2 regions of the Rhodoferax sp. GW822-FHT04A08 genome follow, and region 1 is predicted to be linked to the other one. Evidence: predicted binding sites of a transcription regulator. Region 1 holds the regulator's gene; the other holds the start of a gene.
What was found. The regulator sigma-54, encoded in region 1, starts transcription at its own class of promoters, with help from an activator protein. The targets are predictions, from matches to a motif close to TGGCANGNAANCTGCTTT.

Region 1 (7,329 bases):
GACCACGGCGTCAGCCGCTTCCTGCTTCATGGCCTGCCAGACCTTGGGCTGGAAGGGCACAAACTTCTCGAAGGCAAAGCGGCGCAACGAGCCCGCCGCAATATTGCAGGCAATCTGCGCGGCTTCGATGGCAATGGTGCCACTGCCGCAGCAGGGGTCGTACAAAGGCGCCAGGTCGTCGTCACCATCGGCCCAGCCGCTGGCGGCAATCATGGCGGCGGCCAAGGTCTCTTTCAACGGCGCATCGCCCTTGTCCTCGCGCCAGCCCCGCTTGAACAATGGCTCACCGGACGTGTCAATGTAGAGCGAGCAGCTGTCAGTGGTGAGGTGGGCATAGATGCGCACATCGGGCCACTGGGTGTTGACATCAGGACGCACGCCCCCCGAAGTCTCGCGGAAGCGGTCGCAGACGGCATCCTTGACCTTGAGTGCAGCAAAGTTCAGCGATGTCAAAGGACTGTGCTGGGCGGTGACCTCGATCTTGATGGTCTCGCGCGGTGTGAACCAGCGCTCCCACGGCACCGCCATGGCGGCGCGGTACAAGTCCTGCTCGTTGCGGTATTCGGTGTACGACACCAGCACCAGCACGCGCTGTGCTAGGCGGCAATACAGGTTCAGGCGCATGGCGTCCGTGAAGGAGGTGCGCACGGCCACACCACCACGCTGCTTGGTGATGCAGCCGGGCGGCAGGCCGGTGATGCGCAGGATTTCGGGCGCGAGGTAATCCTCCACACCGGCGGCGCAGGGAAGAAAGAGTTGCAGTTGGTTCATAGCGCCTTGCGCAGGGATGCGGGGGCGATCTTCAGCCCCTCGCGGTATTTGGCCACAGTGCGCCGGGCACATTCAATACCCTGCTCCTTGAGCATCTCGGATATCTGGTTGTCTGACAGCGGCTTCTTGGCACTTTCGGCGCTGATGAACTGCTTGATGAGTGCACGCACCGCGGTGCTGGACGCATTGCCGCCGGACTCAGTGCCCAGGCCGGAGCCGAAGAAGTACTTCAGCTCAAAGGTGCCAAAAGGCGTTGCCATGTACTTGGCGGTGGTCACGCGGCTGATGGTGGACTCGTGCAAGCCCAGTTCGTCGGCGATCTCACGCAGCACCAGCGGGCGCATGGCCAATTCGCCATGGGTGAAGAAGCTCTTCTGCCGCTCCACAATCGCCGTGCTCACGCGCAGGATGGTGTCAAAGCGCTGCTGGATATTCTTGATGAACCAGCGCGCTTCCTGCAGGCGTTGCTGTAGAGCGGCGTGGCTGGCGCTGTCCTTACCGCCCCGGTGGTTGCGCAGCACATTGGCGTAGATGTCATGCACCTTGAGGCGCGGCATCACATCGGGATTGAGCATGACGCGGAACTTGGGTGCAGCCGCCTTGTTGGCGTTGGTCACCGGCACCACCAGCACGTCGGGCACCACGATGTTGCGCTCCACGTCGACAAAGCGCCGCCCCGGCTTGGGTTCCAGCCGCGCAATCAGCGCTATGGCCTCGCGCACCAGGGCATCGCTGCCCACGCCCAGCTGCACCAGCCGCTTGATGTCACGGCGCGCCAGCAATTCCATGGGCTGCTGGCAAATGCGCAGGGCCACTTCCAGTTGCTCGCGCTCTTCGTCTTCCAGATCCGGATTGCGCAGCAGAGCTTTCAATTGCAGACTGAGGCACTCGCTCAAATTGCGGGCACCGACGCCAACCGGCTCCAGGCTTTGCAGCAGTCCCAGGGCTACCGAGAAATGGTGCACTAGGTCGTACAACTGCTCTTCATCCTGCGGGTTCAAGGTGCGGGCTAGGTCCTCGAGCGGCTCTTCCAGATAGCCGTCGTCGTTGAGCGACTCGATCAGGAAACGCAGCGCGGCAGCGTCTTCGGCGCTCAGGCGCAAACCCAGTGTCTGCCGATGCAGGAAGGCCTGCAAGCTCTCCTGCGTGCGGGCCAGCTCGGTGGCGTCCTTGTCTTCGTCGCCAGTGAGGTTATTGGTACTGGCCTTGGCCTCGACGCCCCACTCGCCGTCGTCCGGGGTCATTTCGGTGGTGCCGTCGCCTTCCCAGTCGATGCCTTCGTCCCCGCTCAGGGGACTGTTGTCTTCATCACTGCTGGTGGAGGCCACGATGCTGCTGCCCAGGTCGGGCATGGTGGCGGAAAACTCCACATCTTTGTCGCCTTCACTGACCGGCGTATCCGCCTGTGCGATGCCGAACTCTTCCCGCTCGGCATGGTCCTCACCCAGTTCCAGAAAAGGGTTCTCGTCCAGCATCTGCTCCACTTCCTGGCTCAGTTCGAGCGTGGAGAGCTGCAGCAGACGGATCGACTGCTGCAACTGGGGAGTAAGCGCCAGATGCTGGGAGACGCGTAATGAGAGACCTTGCTTCATTACATCTTGAAGTTTTCGCCAAGGTACACGCGGCGTACCTCGGGGTTGTCGACAATTTCCGAAGGCGTGCCTTCGGCCAGCACGCGGCCATCACTGATGATGTAGGCGTGGTCGCAAATGCCCAGGGTCTCGCGCACATTGTGGTCGGTGATGAGCACCCCGATGCCGCGCGCCTTGAGGAAGTTGATGATGCGCTGGATCTCGATCACCGCAATCGGGTCGATGCCGGCAAACGGCTCGTCCAGCAGGATGAAACGCGGCCCGGTAGCCAACGCGCGGGCAATTTCCACGCGCCGCCGCTCACCGCCCGACAAGGCCAGCGCCGGAGACTCGCGCAAGTGCTCGACCCGCAATTCCTGCAGCAGATTGGTCAGCCGCTTCTCGATCTCCGCGCTGCGCAATGGAGTGCCGTCTTCGTCGCGCTGCAGTTCCAGCACAGCGCGCACGTTGTCTTCCACGTTGAGCTTGCGAAAAATCGAGGCTTCCTGCGGCAGGTAGCCCAGCCCCAGACGCGCGCGCCGGTGTATGGGCATGGACTCGATCGAATTGCCATCGATGGAGATGTCACCCCCGCTGGCGCGCAGCAACCCCACGATGATGTAGAACGAGGTGGTCTTGCCAGCGCCGTTGGGGCCCAGCAGGCCCACCACTTCGCCCGTACGCACGGTCAGGGACACGTCCTTGACCACTTGGCGCTTGCCATAGGACTTTTGCAGATGTTGCGCCGTCAAGTTCCCCGCAGCAAAACCACTCACTTGGCGGCCCCCCCCAGGGTCGCGGATGGTTTGAGCGGCAACGGGGTTGCGGCAGGCGCCGGAGCACTGGCTTCGGGCTTGGGGGTCAGCATGACCCGCACGCGACCGGTTCCCAGGGCGCCAGTCGGTCCCTTGGTGTTGGCGGCACCATCGACCGTGAACAGGTCGGTGAGATTTTCATAAACGATGACACCGCCGGTGATTTCATCGGCCAACGTGGCGCCACGCAGTCGGCGCAACTGCGCTTTGCCGGTGAAGGTCACGGTATCGGCCTTGCCGTCATAGGTGATGGTTTCGCCCTCCCCCTCGATGAACTCGTCCAGTGCTTCGCGCTTCTGCCGGTAGAAGGCCAGCTTGTCTGCGGAACCGGTGGCAACGCCAAATTGATATCCGTCAGGATCCTGGCGCACATCCAGCCGATCTGCGCGGATCACGATGGTTCCCTTGGTCAGCACCACCTTGCCGGTGAATACGCTGACCTGCTTGAGGTCGTCATAGCGTAGCGCGTCGGCCTCGATGTTCATGGGCTTTTTCTGGTCGGCTTTTTCGGCGCGCACGCCACCGGCTGCAAACAGCAGCGTAGCAATCACCAACGAGAAAAGAATGTGTTTTTTCATAAAGGCACGAAACTTGCACACAGTGCGCACGGCCATTGTAGCGAGCGCATGGCATGTTTTATGCCTTGACGAAAATTGAATCGTGTGTGCGGGATTACCCGCAGAAGTTCAACCTACGGTGTTGATGCGGGAAACCAGCTCTTTGACCACGGTATCGGCCCGCTCATTGGGCACTTGGCAGGTTCCAGCATTTTCATGGCCACCCCCACCGTACACCAGCATCAAGGCACCGATATTGATGCGCGAGGTCCGGTTGGTGATGGATTTGCCCACCGCGCAGACGGTGTTTTGCTTTTGCACGCCCCACATCACATGGATGGACACATTGGTCTGGGGAAACAACGCATACACCATGAAGCGGTTCACCGCGTAGATGGTGTCTTCGTGGCGCAGGTCCAACACCACCACGTTGTTGTGGACCGTGGAACACAGCTGCAGCTGGGCTTTGGCCTTCTGGGCATGCTCGAAATACAACTCCACCCGCTCCATCACGTCGGGCAGCTTCAGTATGTCGTCAATGCCATGGGTGCGGCAGTAGTCGATCAGATCCATCATCAGCTGGTAGTTGCTGACCCGGAACTCGCGGAATCGGCCCAAGCCGGTACGCGAATCCATCAGGTAATTCAGCAGCACCCAGCCAGTAGGGTTGAGGATTTCATCAACACTGAACTGGGCGGAGTCACCCTTGTCGACGGCCTCCATCATTTCATTGAAGCGCGCGCCAAACTGGGCGGTGCCACCGTAATGTTCAAACACCACCCGCGCAGCCGATGGCGCATCCGGGTGGATCACATGGTTGGCGGCAACATCGTTGCGCAAGGTCTCTGACGCATGGTGGTCAAACGACAGGTGCACCCCCGGGACGTAGGGGAGATTGGTGGTGATATCGCGGCTGGTGACCTCGATCTTGCCATCCTGCATATCCTTGGGATGGACGAACTTGATGTCATCAATCAGGTTCAGCTCTTTGAGCAAGACGGCGCATACCAGGCCGTCAAAGTCACTTCTTGTAATAAGCCTGAACTTGGAATCCGACATGGCGTATGCCCCGCTGAGTGATTGATATTGCAATCATTCTAGTTCGGGGATACGTCACTTGTCACCCGCAACCGTGGACCCGGCCTCAGGGTTTTCCTATTTGCCGCTGCGCACTGTCGCAGCCAGGGCTTCAACGACCTTGATAGCCTTGTCCATGCCCTTGGCCAGAGAACCGTCCACGTAAAAACGGCCGGCCACACCCAGAGCGGGCACGCCTTCGACCTTGTAGCTGTTCTGCAATTGCGTTCCCTTGCTTGCCTTGGCGGCAACGCTGAAGGAGTTGAATTGTTCGGTGAACTTTGCAACGTCCACGCCCTGCTTGCCCACCCACGCCAGAATGGCGGGCGCCTTGGATAAATCCTGCTTTTCCACGTGGATGGCAGCAAAGACCTTGGCGTGCAGCTTGTCCACCAGGCCCATGGCGTCCAGGGCGTAGAACAGACGCTGCTGCGGCACGAAGTCATCGCGGAAGGCAACGGGCACGCGGCGGAAGGCTACGTCCTTTGGCAGCTGCTTGATCCAGCCTTCCAGCATGGGCTCGAACGCGTTGCAGTGCGGGCAGCTGTACCAGAAGAATTCCACCACTTCTATCTTGCCTGCAGGCGCCTCTACCGGTGCGCGCGGGTCCACCACCAGGTAGTCCGTCCCAGCCTCGGGCTTGGCAGCATCGGCATGGGCCGCAGCACTCCACAAGGTGGTTGAAGCCACGGCAGCACCGCCGGCCAGCAGGGAAAAATCACGACGTTTCATATCACTCCAGTCTTGTTCGAATCTATGGTCTGTCCATCAGACAAAGGTTATCTCACCCAGGTAAAGAAGCGTTAACGCTGCACCCGGACCAGGGCGGTATCCAGACCAGCCTTGTCCAGCTTTTCCTTGGTCTTCTCGCCATCCTCCTTCTTATCGAAAGGCCCCACCCGCACGCGGTACACCGTGCGCCCGGACTGCTCACGCTCCGATATCTTGGTTTCGATGCCGCTGAGCGACAGCTTGGCGCGCTGGCTCTCTGCATCTTCTGCCGTGCGGTAGGCGCCCACCTGCACCCAATAAACAAAGGGCTCGGCATCCGCTGCCGCAGTCTTGGCCTTGGCCAATTCACCGATCGGGTCTGCTGAAGCCGCGGCCTTGGCTTCGGGCTTCTTGGCATCTGCGGCCTTGGCATCGCTGGCTTTGGCATCCGGCGCCTTGGCTTCGGGTTTGGTCGGTGCTGCAGGGGCACTGGCGACCGGAGCCGCCGGCGTGACGGGGCCTGAAGCCGCGGGCTGCGGCGGCTTGACTGGGTTCTTGCCATACAGGGGCGCGTTGGGGTCCCAGTCCTTGTTCTTCTTGGCCTCTTCCGCGTCCTGGTCGGCACTGCGGGTCTGGCCCTTGTTCATGAAGGGAACGGGCACCTTGGTGACGTACACCGCCACTGCCAGTGCCACGGCCAAGCCCACCACCACACCAATAATGAAACCCAGAATGGTTCCGCCGCGCTGTTGCTTCATGCCTTTTGGTCTCTTGAAAGAAATTACATCTTCTGTGGAGCACTCACGCCCAGCACAGCCAGCCCATTGTGCAACACCTGTGCGGTAGCGGCCACGAGCGCCAGGCGCGCCAGCTTGACGGCCTCGTCATCCACCAGGATGCGCTCGGCATCGTAATAGCTGTGGTAGCACGCGGCGAGCTCACGCAGATAGAACGTGACGTCGTGCGGCGCAAAGTCCACAGCCGCAGCGGTGAGCATCTCGGGGTACTTGGCCAGCAACAGCATCAGGGCCTGGGCCTGCGGACTGGTAAGAGCCGACAAATCCACCTGCGCCAGGCTGGCTACATCACCACCCCAGGCCGTCAACACCGAGCAGATGCGGGCGTGGGCGTACTGCACGTAGTAGACCGGGTTGTCGTTGTTCTTCTGTACCGCGAGGTCCACGTCAAAGGTGTACTCGGTGTCCGGCTTGCGGCTGAGCAGGAAGAAGCGCACCGCATCCTTGCTGGTCCATTCAATCAGGTCACGCAGGGTCACATAGCTGCCGGCGCGCTTGGAGATCTTGACCTCTTCGCCACCGCGTACCACGCGCACCATGGTGTGCAAGACATAGTCCGGGTAGCCCTGGGGAATGCCCACATTGGCGGCCTGCAGACCGGCGCGCACGCGGGCAATGGTGCCGTGGTGGTCGGTGCCCTGGATATTGACGACCTTGGTAAAGCCGCGCTCCCACTTGGCGATGTGGTAGGCCACATCCGGCACAAAGTAGGTGTAACTGCCGTCCTGCTTGCGCATAACCCGGTCCTTGTCGTCACCATAGTCGGTGGACTTGAGCCAGAGCGCGCCGTCCTTCTCGTAGGTCTTGCCGGCTTCCTGCAGCTTCTTCACGGCGGCGTCCACACGGCCGCTGGTGTAGAGGCTGCTTTCCAGGTAGTAGTTGTCAAAGCGGACCGCAAAGGCCTGCAAATCCAGATCCTGCTCGTGGCGCAGATAGGCCACGGCAAACTGGCGCATGCCGTCCACATCGTTCACATCGCCGCTGGCGGTAAAGCTACGGTCGTCCGACTGGACGGTCTTGCCCGCCAGAA
Region 2 (7,329 bases), on a different contig from region 1:
GGCAGACTCCTGCCGGTTGGGCATGCGGGCAAAGTCGGCCGGTTCTGCCTGGGTGCTGCTTTGGGCGTTGGCCGCGACTGCGCTGCTTGCCGCACTGGCGCGGCTCTGTATCTTGCGCGCGGCTTCACTTTGCGCGCCGGTGCCTGCCAGGTATGGCGTGGCTCCGCCCGCCACGCCATTGCTGCCCAGGGCACCGGCCTTGTCGGCTCCTGTTGCCGCCGTTGAGCCAGCAACCGAGCTGCCCGGCGCATAGCGCTGTGCAAATGCAGCATAGGGGGGCAACTCGCCGCGTGGCGCGGTCGGGTCCAGTTCCACCAGATAGGGATAGTCGCCTTCGCTGACCCAGGGCAGGGAGTCCAAGGGCAGGCGCAGGCCCATGGGCGAGTCGCCGGGCATCAGGTACATGCGCTCGTCCCGGAAGAACCACGGGCCGGTTTTCCACTCAGGGCCGGTCAGGCGCGGGCCGTCGCTGGACTTGAGTGGCAGCACAAAGCCCACCACCGAGTCGAGCTTTTGCTCGAACACGCGGCGCAGGCGCGAGCGTTCCATCTCGTCGTCCAGGCGCGACTTGAAGGGGTCCACATTCACCGGCAGGCGGCGTTCGCGCCACAGGTAGTACCAGGTGTCCTCGTAGGCGGGCTGCACGTATTTGTCGGTCAGGCCGAGCCGAGCAGCCAGGGTGCGGATGAAGCGTCCTGCTTCCTCGCTGCTGTAGTGCGTGGGGTTGCGCTCGTCCACGAACAGCGCGGGATTTTTCCAGACCGGCTGCTTGTCGGCGCGCCAGTAGATGTTCAGGGCCCAGCGCGGCAATTGCTCACCCGGGTACCACTTGCCCTGGCCGAAGTGCAGAAAACCGCCCTGGCCATATTCGTCACGCAGCTTGTGCACCAGTGCGGTGGCAAAGCCGCGCTTGGTCGGGCCCAGGGCGTCGGTATTCCATTCGGCCGCGTCGCGGTCATCCACGGCGACAAAGGTGGGCTCGCCGCCCATAGTCAGGCGTACGTCGCCGGCAACCAGTTCGCCATCGACCTGCTCGCCCAGTTCCATCACCGCGTCCCATTGTTCCGGGGTGTAGGGTTTGGTGACGCGCGGCGACTCGTACAGGCGGGTGACCTGCATGTGGTGGCTGAACTCGACTTCGCTCTTGTCCACGCCACCTTCAATGGGAGCCGCGCCCGAGGGCTGTGGCGTGCAGGCCAGGGGGATGTGGCCTTCGCCGGCCAGCAGACCGGAGGTGGCGTCCAGGCCAATCCAGCCAGCACCGGGCAGGTACACCTCGCACCAGGCGTGCAGGTCGGTGAAGTCCACTTCGGTGCCGCTGGGGCCGTCCAGCGCCTTCACATCGGGCTTGAGCTGGATCAGGTAGCCTGAAACAAAGCGCGCGGCCAAGCCGCAGTGGCGCAGCAGTTGCACCATCAGCCAGGCCGAGTCACGGCAGGAGCCGGAGGCCTTGGTCAGGGTTTCGTCCGGCGTCTGCACGCCGGGCTCCATGCGGATGGTGTAATTCACATCCTTGTGCACCAGTTGGTTCAGGTCCACCAGGAACATGACGCTACGGCGCTTGGTGTAGTCCACCTTCTTCAAATACGCCTCCACCAGCGGCGTCATCTTGTCTGCAATGAGGTAGGGTGCGAGCTCCTGCTTGAGGTTGGCTTCGTAGGTGAAGGGGAACTCTTCGGCTTCGGGTTCCAGGAAGAAGTCGAACGGGTTGTACACCGCCATTTCGACTACCAGATCCACCGTGACCTTGAACTCGCGGGTCTTTTCCGGAAACACCAGGCGCGCCTGGTAGTTGGAAAACGGGTCCTGCTGCCAGTTCAGGAAATGGGTTGCAGGCTCGACCTTGAGCGAATACGAGATGACCTTGCTGCGGCAATGGGGCGCCGGGCGCAGGCGGATGACCTGCGGGCCCAGGGCCACCAGCCGGTCGTAACTGTAGTGGGTAACGTGGTTGAGCGCTGCGTGAATGGACATAGGTGGTGTATCTCGGTAGATAGGTGCTTGGGCCTCGTCTGGCGTGTGCAGGTCGCTTCGATAGTAGCAAGAGTTCATTGTCCGGCTTTGACAGCCGTCACCTTGGTAAAAGCAAGAGACGGGCCATCCCGCTTGGCGCCTGCCCGAACCGCTAGCATGCAGGGCATGGCCGAAGTGCATCTTTTCAGCTCAGACCCACCGCACCAGCGCGTCGGCCCCTTTGCCGCATTGCTGGGCTGGGTGCTGGGGGCGGCCCTGCAACTGCAGCAGGCTAACCTGTGGCCGCTCCAGGCCTACCTGCTCCTGGCGCTGGCGGGTCTGGCGTGGTGCGTGTGGCAACGCCGCCGGCCGGCCTGGGCACGGAAGCACCGACAGTTGGGCTGGTTGCTGGCGATGGCACTGCTCGGGTTTGCCAGCACCGGTTTGCGTTGCCTGGCATACGAGACGCGAGCCCTGCTGCCGGCGCTGGAAGGGCGGGACGTGCAGGGCACGGGCGTGGTCGTCGACATGCCGCAGCGCGGTGAGGCCGGCTTGCGCTTTACCTTGGCCATCGAGGCGGCCGTGTTGGAGGGGCAACCAGTGGACATGCCACCCCGGGTTGATGTGGGCTGGTACACCACCGGTGTATCTGCAACAGGTGATACGGTGGCCTTGCAGCGCCAGCCCGAGGACGTGCATGCCGGAGAGCGTTGGCGCATGACCTTGCGGCTCAAGGCGCCACACGGCAGCCGCAACCCCTTTGGCTTTGACTACGAACTGTGGTTGTGGGAGCGCGGGGTCCAGGCAACGGCCTATGTGAGGGCCAGTGCAGCGGACCCGGTACCGCAGCTGCTGGGGCAGACCTGGACGCACCCGGTGGCGCTGCTGCGTCAGACGGTACGTGAGCGCATTGCGACCCATGTGGAGCAGCGTCAATATGCAGGGCTGATTGCCGCATTGGTGGTGGGCGACCAGAACGCCATAGACCGGGTGGACTGGGACGTGTTTCGTGCTGCGGGCGTGGCGCATCTGGTCAGCATCTCCGGCTTGCACATCACGATGTTCGCCTGGGCTGCTGCCTGGCTGGTCGGCTGGCTCTGGCGCCGATCCGGGCCCTTGTGCCTGTGGTTGCCCGCACCCACCGCCGCCTGGGTCGGCGGCCTGGCACTGGCCTTGGCGTACGCCGTGTTTTCGGGTTGGGGGATTCCGGCGCAGCGCACCTGCCTGATGCTGGGTATCGTGACCGCGCTCAGGCTGTCCGGGGCTCGCTGGCCCTGGCCGCAGACCTGGATGCTGGCGTGTGCGGCGGTGGTGGCCATGGACCCCTGGGCACTATTGCAGGCTGGCTTCTGGCTCAGTTTTGTGGCGGTGGGCGTTCTGTTTGCCACAGATGACGGCGCCTTGCGCGAGCCGGTTGCGGACGGCCGACTGCAGGATGCCGCGGCGCGCCTGCGCGCCATGCTGCGCGAGCAATGGGTGGTCACGGTGGCACTGGCGCCGCTCACGCTGTTCCTGTTTGGGCAGTTGTCCATCGTCGGGCTGGTGGCCAATGCCTTTGCCATTCCCTGGGTCACGCTGGTGCTCACACCGCTGGCGATGGCTGGCGTTGCCTGGCCCTGGTTGTGGAACCTGGCCGGCAGCGCCATTGCGCTGCTGCTGTCTGTGCTGCAGGTGTTGGTGGCCTGGCCCTGGGCCACACTGGCATTGCCTGCGGCGCCCTGGTGGCTGGCGGCGGCCGGTGTTGTGGGCGGGATTCTGCTGCTGGCGCGTCTGCCCTGGCATGTACGCGGTCTGGGGTTGCCGCTCCTGTTGCCGGTGCTGCTGTGGCAGGCGGCGGTTCCGGGCCACGGTGCGTTCGAGTTGTTGGCCGCTGACGTGGGGCAAGGCAATGCCGTGCTGGTGCGCACAGCCAGTCACGCGCTGCTGTACGACGCCGGGCCGCGCTACAGCCTGGAGAGTGATGCCGGACACCGCGTGCTGTTGCCCCTGCTGCAGGCCCTCAACACGCGTCTGGATACGGTGGTGATCAGCCACCGCGATACCGACCATATCGGCGGCGCTGCGGCGGTTCTGACCATGCAACCCCAGTCCACCCTGCTGAGCTCCATTGCGGCGGACGACAGGTTGCAAGCTGTGCATCCGGCGCAGCGCTGTGTGGCGGGCCAGCATTGGGAGTGGGACGGCGTGCAGTTCGACATGCTGCATCCGCAGGCTGGGGATTACGAATCACCGCGCAAGCCCAATGCGTTGTCCTGCGTGCTGCGCATCCAGAGTGCCGCCATGCCCGTGCCCGTGGTGGCATTGTTGGTCGGCGATATTGAAAAGCCCCAGGAGGATGCGCTGGTTGCGGCCCAAGCTGCCATCAAGGCAGATTTGCTGCTGGTCCCTCACCACGGCAGCAAGACCTCCAGCAGCGATGCGTTTCTGGACGCCGTGCAGCCGCATGAAGCATGGGTTCAATCGGGGTATCGCAACCGCTACGGACATCCGGCTGCCACGGTCTTGCAGCGCTACCAGGTGCGCGGCATTGTGGTGCGTGACTCGCCTCATTGTGGTGCTATGCAATGGCTCTCGACAGAGCCTGCGCAGGTGCACTGCACGCGTACCGAAAGCGTGCATTACTGGAGTCACCGTGTTCCATAGGAGTGCATGAGTCGAGCGATGAATCAGGGTTAGTATGTTGGTGCGAAGCTTGCTTAGAAGATCAACAGAGATTGAGTTCAAGAGGATTTATGCAGAAATTTGACGAGATGTACACCAAGCTGCCCTACGAGTTCTTCTCCAAAGGTGAGCAAATCCGCGATCACTACAAGATCTACGATGAGTGGCTGGCCCGCCAACCTGGCGACATGATGGCCAAGCGGCGCGAGGAGGCGGAAATGATCTTCCGCCGCGTCGGCATCACGTTCGCGGTGTACGGTGAGAAGGACGAGAGCGGAGCCGGTACCGAACGTCTGATTCCCTTTGACCTCATCCCCCGCATCATTCCGGCCCACGAGTGGGCCAGCATGGAAAAAGGCCTGGTGCAACGCGTCAATGCGCTCAACCGCTTCATCCACGACATCTACCACGAGCAGGAAATCCTCAAGGCCGGCGTCGTGCCGCGCGACCAGATCGAGGGCAATGCCCAGTTCCGGCCCGAGATGGTGGGCGTGGACGTGCCACACCAGATCTATTCCCACATCTCCGGCATCGACATCGTGCGTGCGCCCGACGCCAAGGGCAACGGCGAATACTACGTGCTGGAAGACAACCTGCGCGTGCCCAGTGGGGTGAGCTACATGCTGGAAGACCGCAAGATGATGATGCGGCTGTTCCCCGACTTGTTCAGTGCACACCGCGTTGCACCGATCGCGCACTATCCCGACCTGTTGCTGGAAACGCTGCGCGCCAGCAGCCCCGAGACCAGCGCCGACCCTACGGTGGTGGTGTTGACTCCCGGCATGTACAACAGCGCCTACTTCGAGCATGCCTTCCTGGCCCAGCAGATGGGCGTGGAACTGGTCGAAGGCCAGGACCTGTTTGTGAAAGACAAGTTCGTCTACATGCGCACCACGCGCGGACCGCGTCGCGTGGACGTGATCTACCGCCGAGTGGATGACGACTTCCTGGACCCCACCGTGTTCCGCCCGACCTCCACCCTGGGTTGTGCCGGGCTGGTGGATGCCTACCGCTCGGGCCATGTGACCATCTGCAACGCAGTGGGCACGGGCATCGCGGACGACAAGTCCATCTACCCGTATGTGCCCAAGATGATCGAGTTCTACCTGGGTGAAAAGCCCATCCTGAACAACGTCCCCACCTACATGTGCCGCAACAAGGACGATCTGGCCTACACCCTGGCCAACCTGAAGGATCTGGTGGTCAAGGAAGTGCACGGCGCCGGTGGCTACGGCATGCTGGTGGGACCGGCGGCAACGGCAGCGGAAATCGAGGACTTCCGCAAGGCGGTGCTGGCCAACCCCAGCGGCTACATCGCCCAGCCCACGCTCAGCCTCTCGAGCTGTCCCACTTTTGTGGAAAGCGGCATCGCACCGCGCCACATTGATTTGCGCCCCTATGTGCTCTCCGGCAAGACGGTGCAGATGGTGCCCGGCGGCCTGACACGGGTGGCCCTGAAGGAGGGCTCGCTGGTGGTGAACAGCAGCCAGGGCGGCGGCACCAAAGATACCTGGATTTTGGAGAACTAGAACATGCTGTCACGTACCGCCGATCACCTCTTCTGGATGTCCCGCTATACCGAGCGGGCCGAGAACACCGCGCGCATGCTGGATGTGAATTACCAGACCTCTCTGCTGCCCCAATCCGAAGCCGTGGCCCTCATGGGATGGCAGGGTCTGCTGAGCATCAGCGAACTCACCGGTGCCTACAACAAGCGCTTTGAAACGGTCACAGCGCAGAACGTGATGAGCTTCATGGTCAAGGACGAGAGCAACCCGTCCTCCATCGTCTCCTGCCTGGGCGCTGCCCGGGAAAATGCGCGTGCCGTGCGTGGCACCCTGACCACCGAAGTCTGGGAGACGCTCAACCAGACCTGGCTGGAAGTCAAACGCATGATCAAGAGCGGCGAGTTCGAGGCCGACCCCGCGCAGTTCTTTGAATGGGTGAAGTTCCGCTCGCACCTCTCACGCGGTGTCACCGTGGGCACCATGCTGATGGACGAGGCCCTGTACTTCATGCGCATGGGCACGTTCCTGGAGCGCGCCGACAACACCGCGCGTCTGGTGGATGTGAAGTTCCATGCGGTGCAGAGCGACTTCTACGGCGTGGCCAATGAGCGCGACCAGGAATACGACTTCTACCACTGGAGCGCCATCCTGCGCAGCGTCTCGGCCTTCGAGGTCTACCGCAAGGTCTACCGCGATGTGATCCAGCCTGAGCGCGTGGCCGAGCTGCTCATCCTCAAGCCTGACATGCCGCGCTCATTGCACGCCAGCCTCAATGAGGTGGTGAACAACCTGGCCCTGGTCTCCAGCAATCCTGGCAGCGAAACTCTGCGTCGCGCGGGCAAGCTGCGCGCTGAACTCAAGTACGGCCGCATCGACGAGATTCTCGCCACGGGCCTGCACGCCTATCTCACACAGTTCCTGGACCGTGTGAACGATCTGGGCGCGCACATCAGCCGCGAGTTCCTGGTCGCGGGAGCCTGACGGCGCAGGGCGGTTACGACGTTTCCAGCTTGAATACGGAAACGTTGTGCACCAGGTCATCGGCCAGTGATTTCAGTCGCGCAGCGGCGTCGGCCATCTCGTGCACCAGGGCGGCATTCTGTTGGGTTGCATGGTCCAGTGAGCCAACAGCTTCACCAATCTGAGCCACTCCCAGTGCCTGCTCTTCGCTGGCACTGGTGATTTCGGTCATGATGTCGGTGACCCG

Region 2: the regulator sigma-54 is predicted to act here: its motif matches at 2,083-2,100, upstream of AC1RMF_RS00985 (transglutaminase family protein).

What each region holds. Positions count from the first base shown of each region.
Region 1 covers NZ_JBXAMW010000013.1:29,480-36,808, forward strand. Annotated here, with positions in the region: gene AC1RMF_RS20525 (THUMP domain-containing class I SAM-dependent RNA methyltransferase) at 1-771, opposite strand, end outside; gene AC1RMF_RS20530 (RNA polymerase factor sigma-54) at 768-2,363, opposite strand; gene lptB (LPS export ABC transporter ATP-binding protein) at 2,363-3,145, opposite strand; gene lptA (lipopolysaccharide transport periplasmic protein LptA) at 3,115-3,735, opposite strand; gene AC1RMF_RS20545 (exopolyphosphatase) at 3,844-4,773, opposite strand; gene AC1RMF_RS20550 (thiol:disulfide interchange protein DsbA/DsbL) at 4,870-5,523, opposite strand; gene AC1RMF_RS20555 (SPOR domain-containing protein) at 5,595-6,260, opposite strand; gene argS (arginine--tRNA ligase) at 6,284-7,329, opposite strand, start outside.
Region 2 covers NZ_JBXAMW010000001.1:213,921-221,249, forward strand. Annotated here, with positions in the region: gene AC1RMF_RS00985 (transglutaminase family protein) at 1-1,974, opposite strand, end outside; gene AC1RMF_RS00990 (DNA internalization-related competence protein ComEC/Rec2) at 2,140-4,596, shown strand; gene AC1RMF_RS00995 (circularly permuted type 2 ATP-grasp protein) at 4,686-6,143, shown strand; gene AC1RMF_RS01000 (alpha-E domain-containing protein) at 6,147-7,103, shown strand; gene AC1RMF_RS01005 (methyl-accepting chemotaxis protein) at 7,117-7,329, opposite strand, start outside.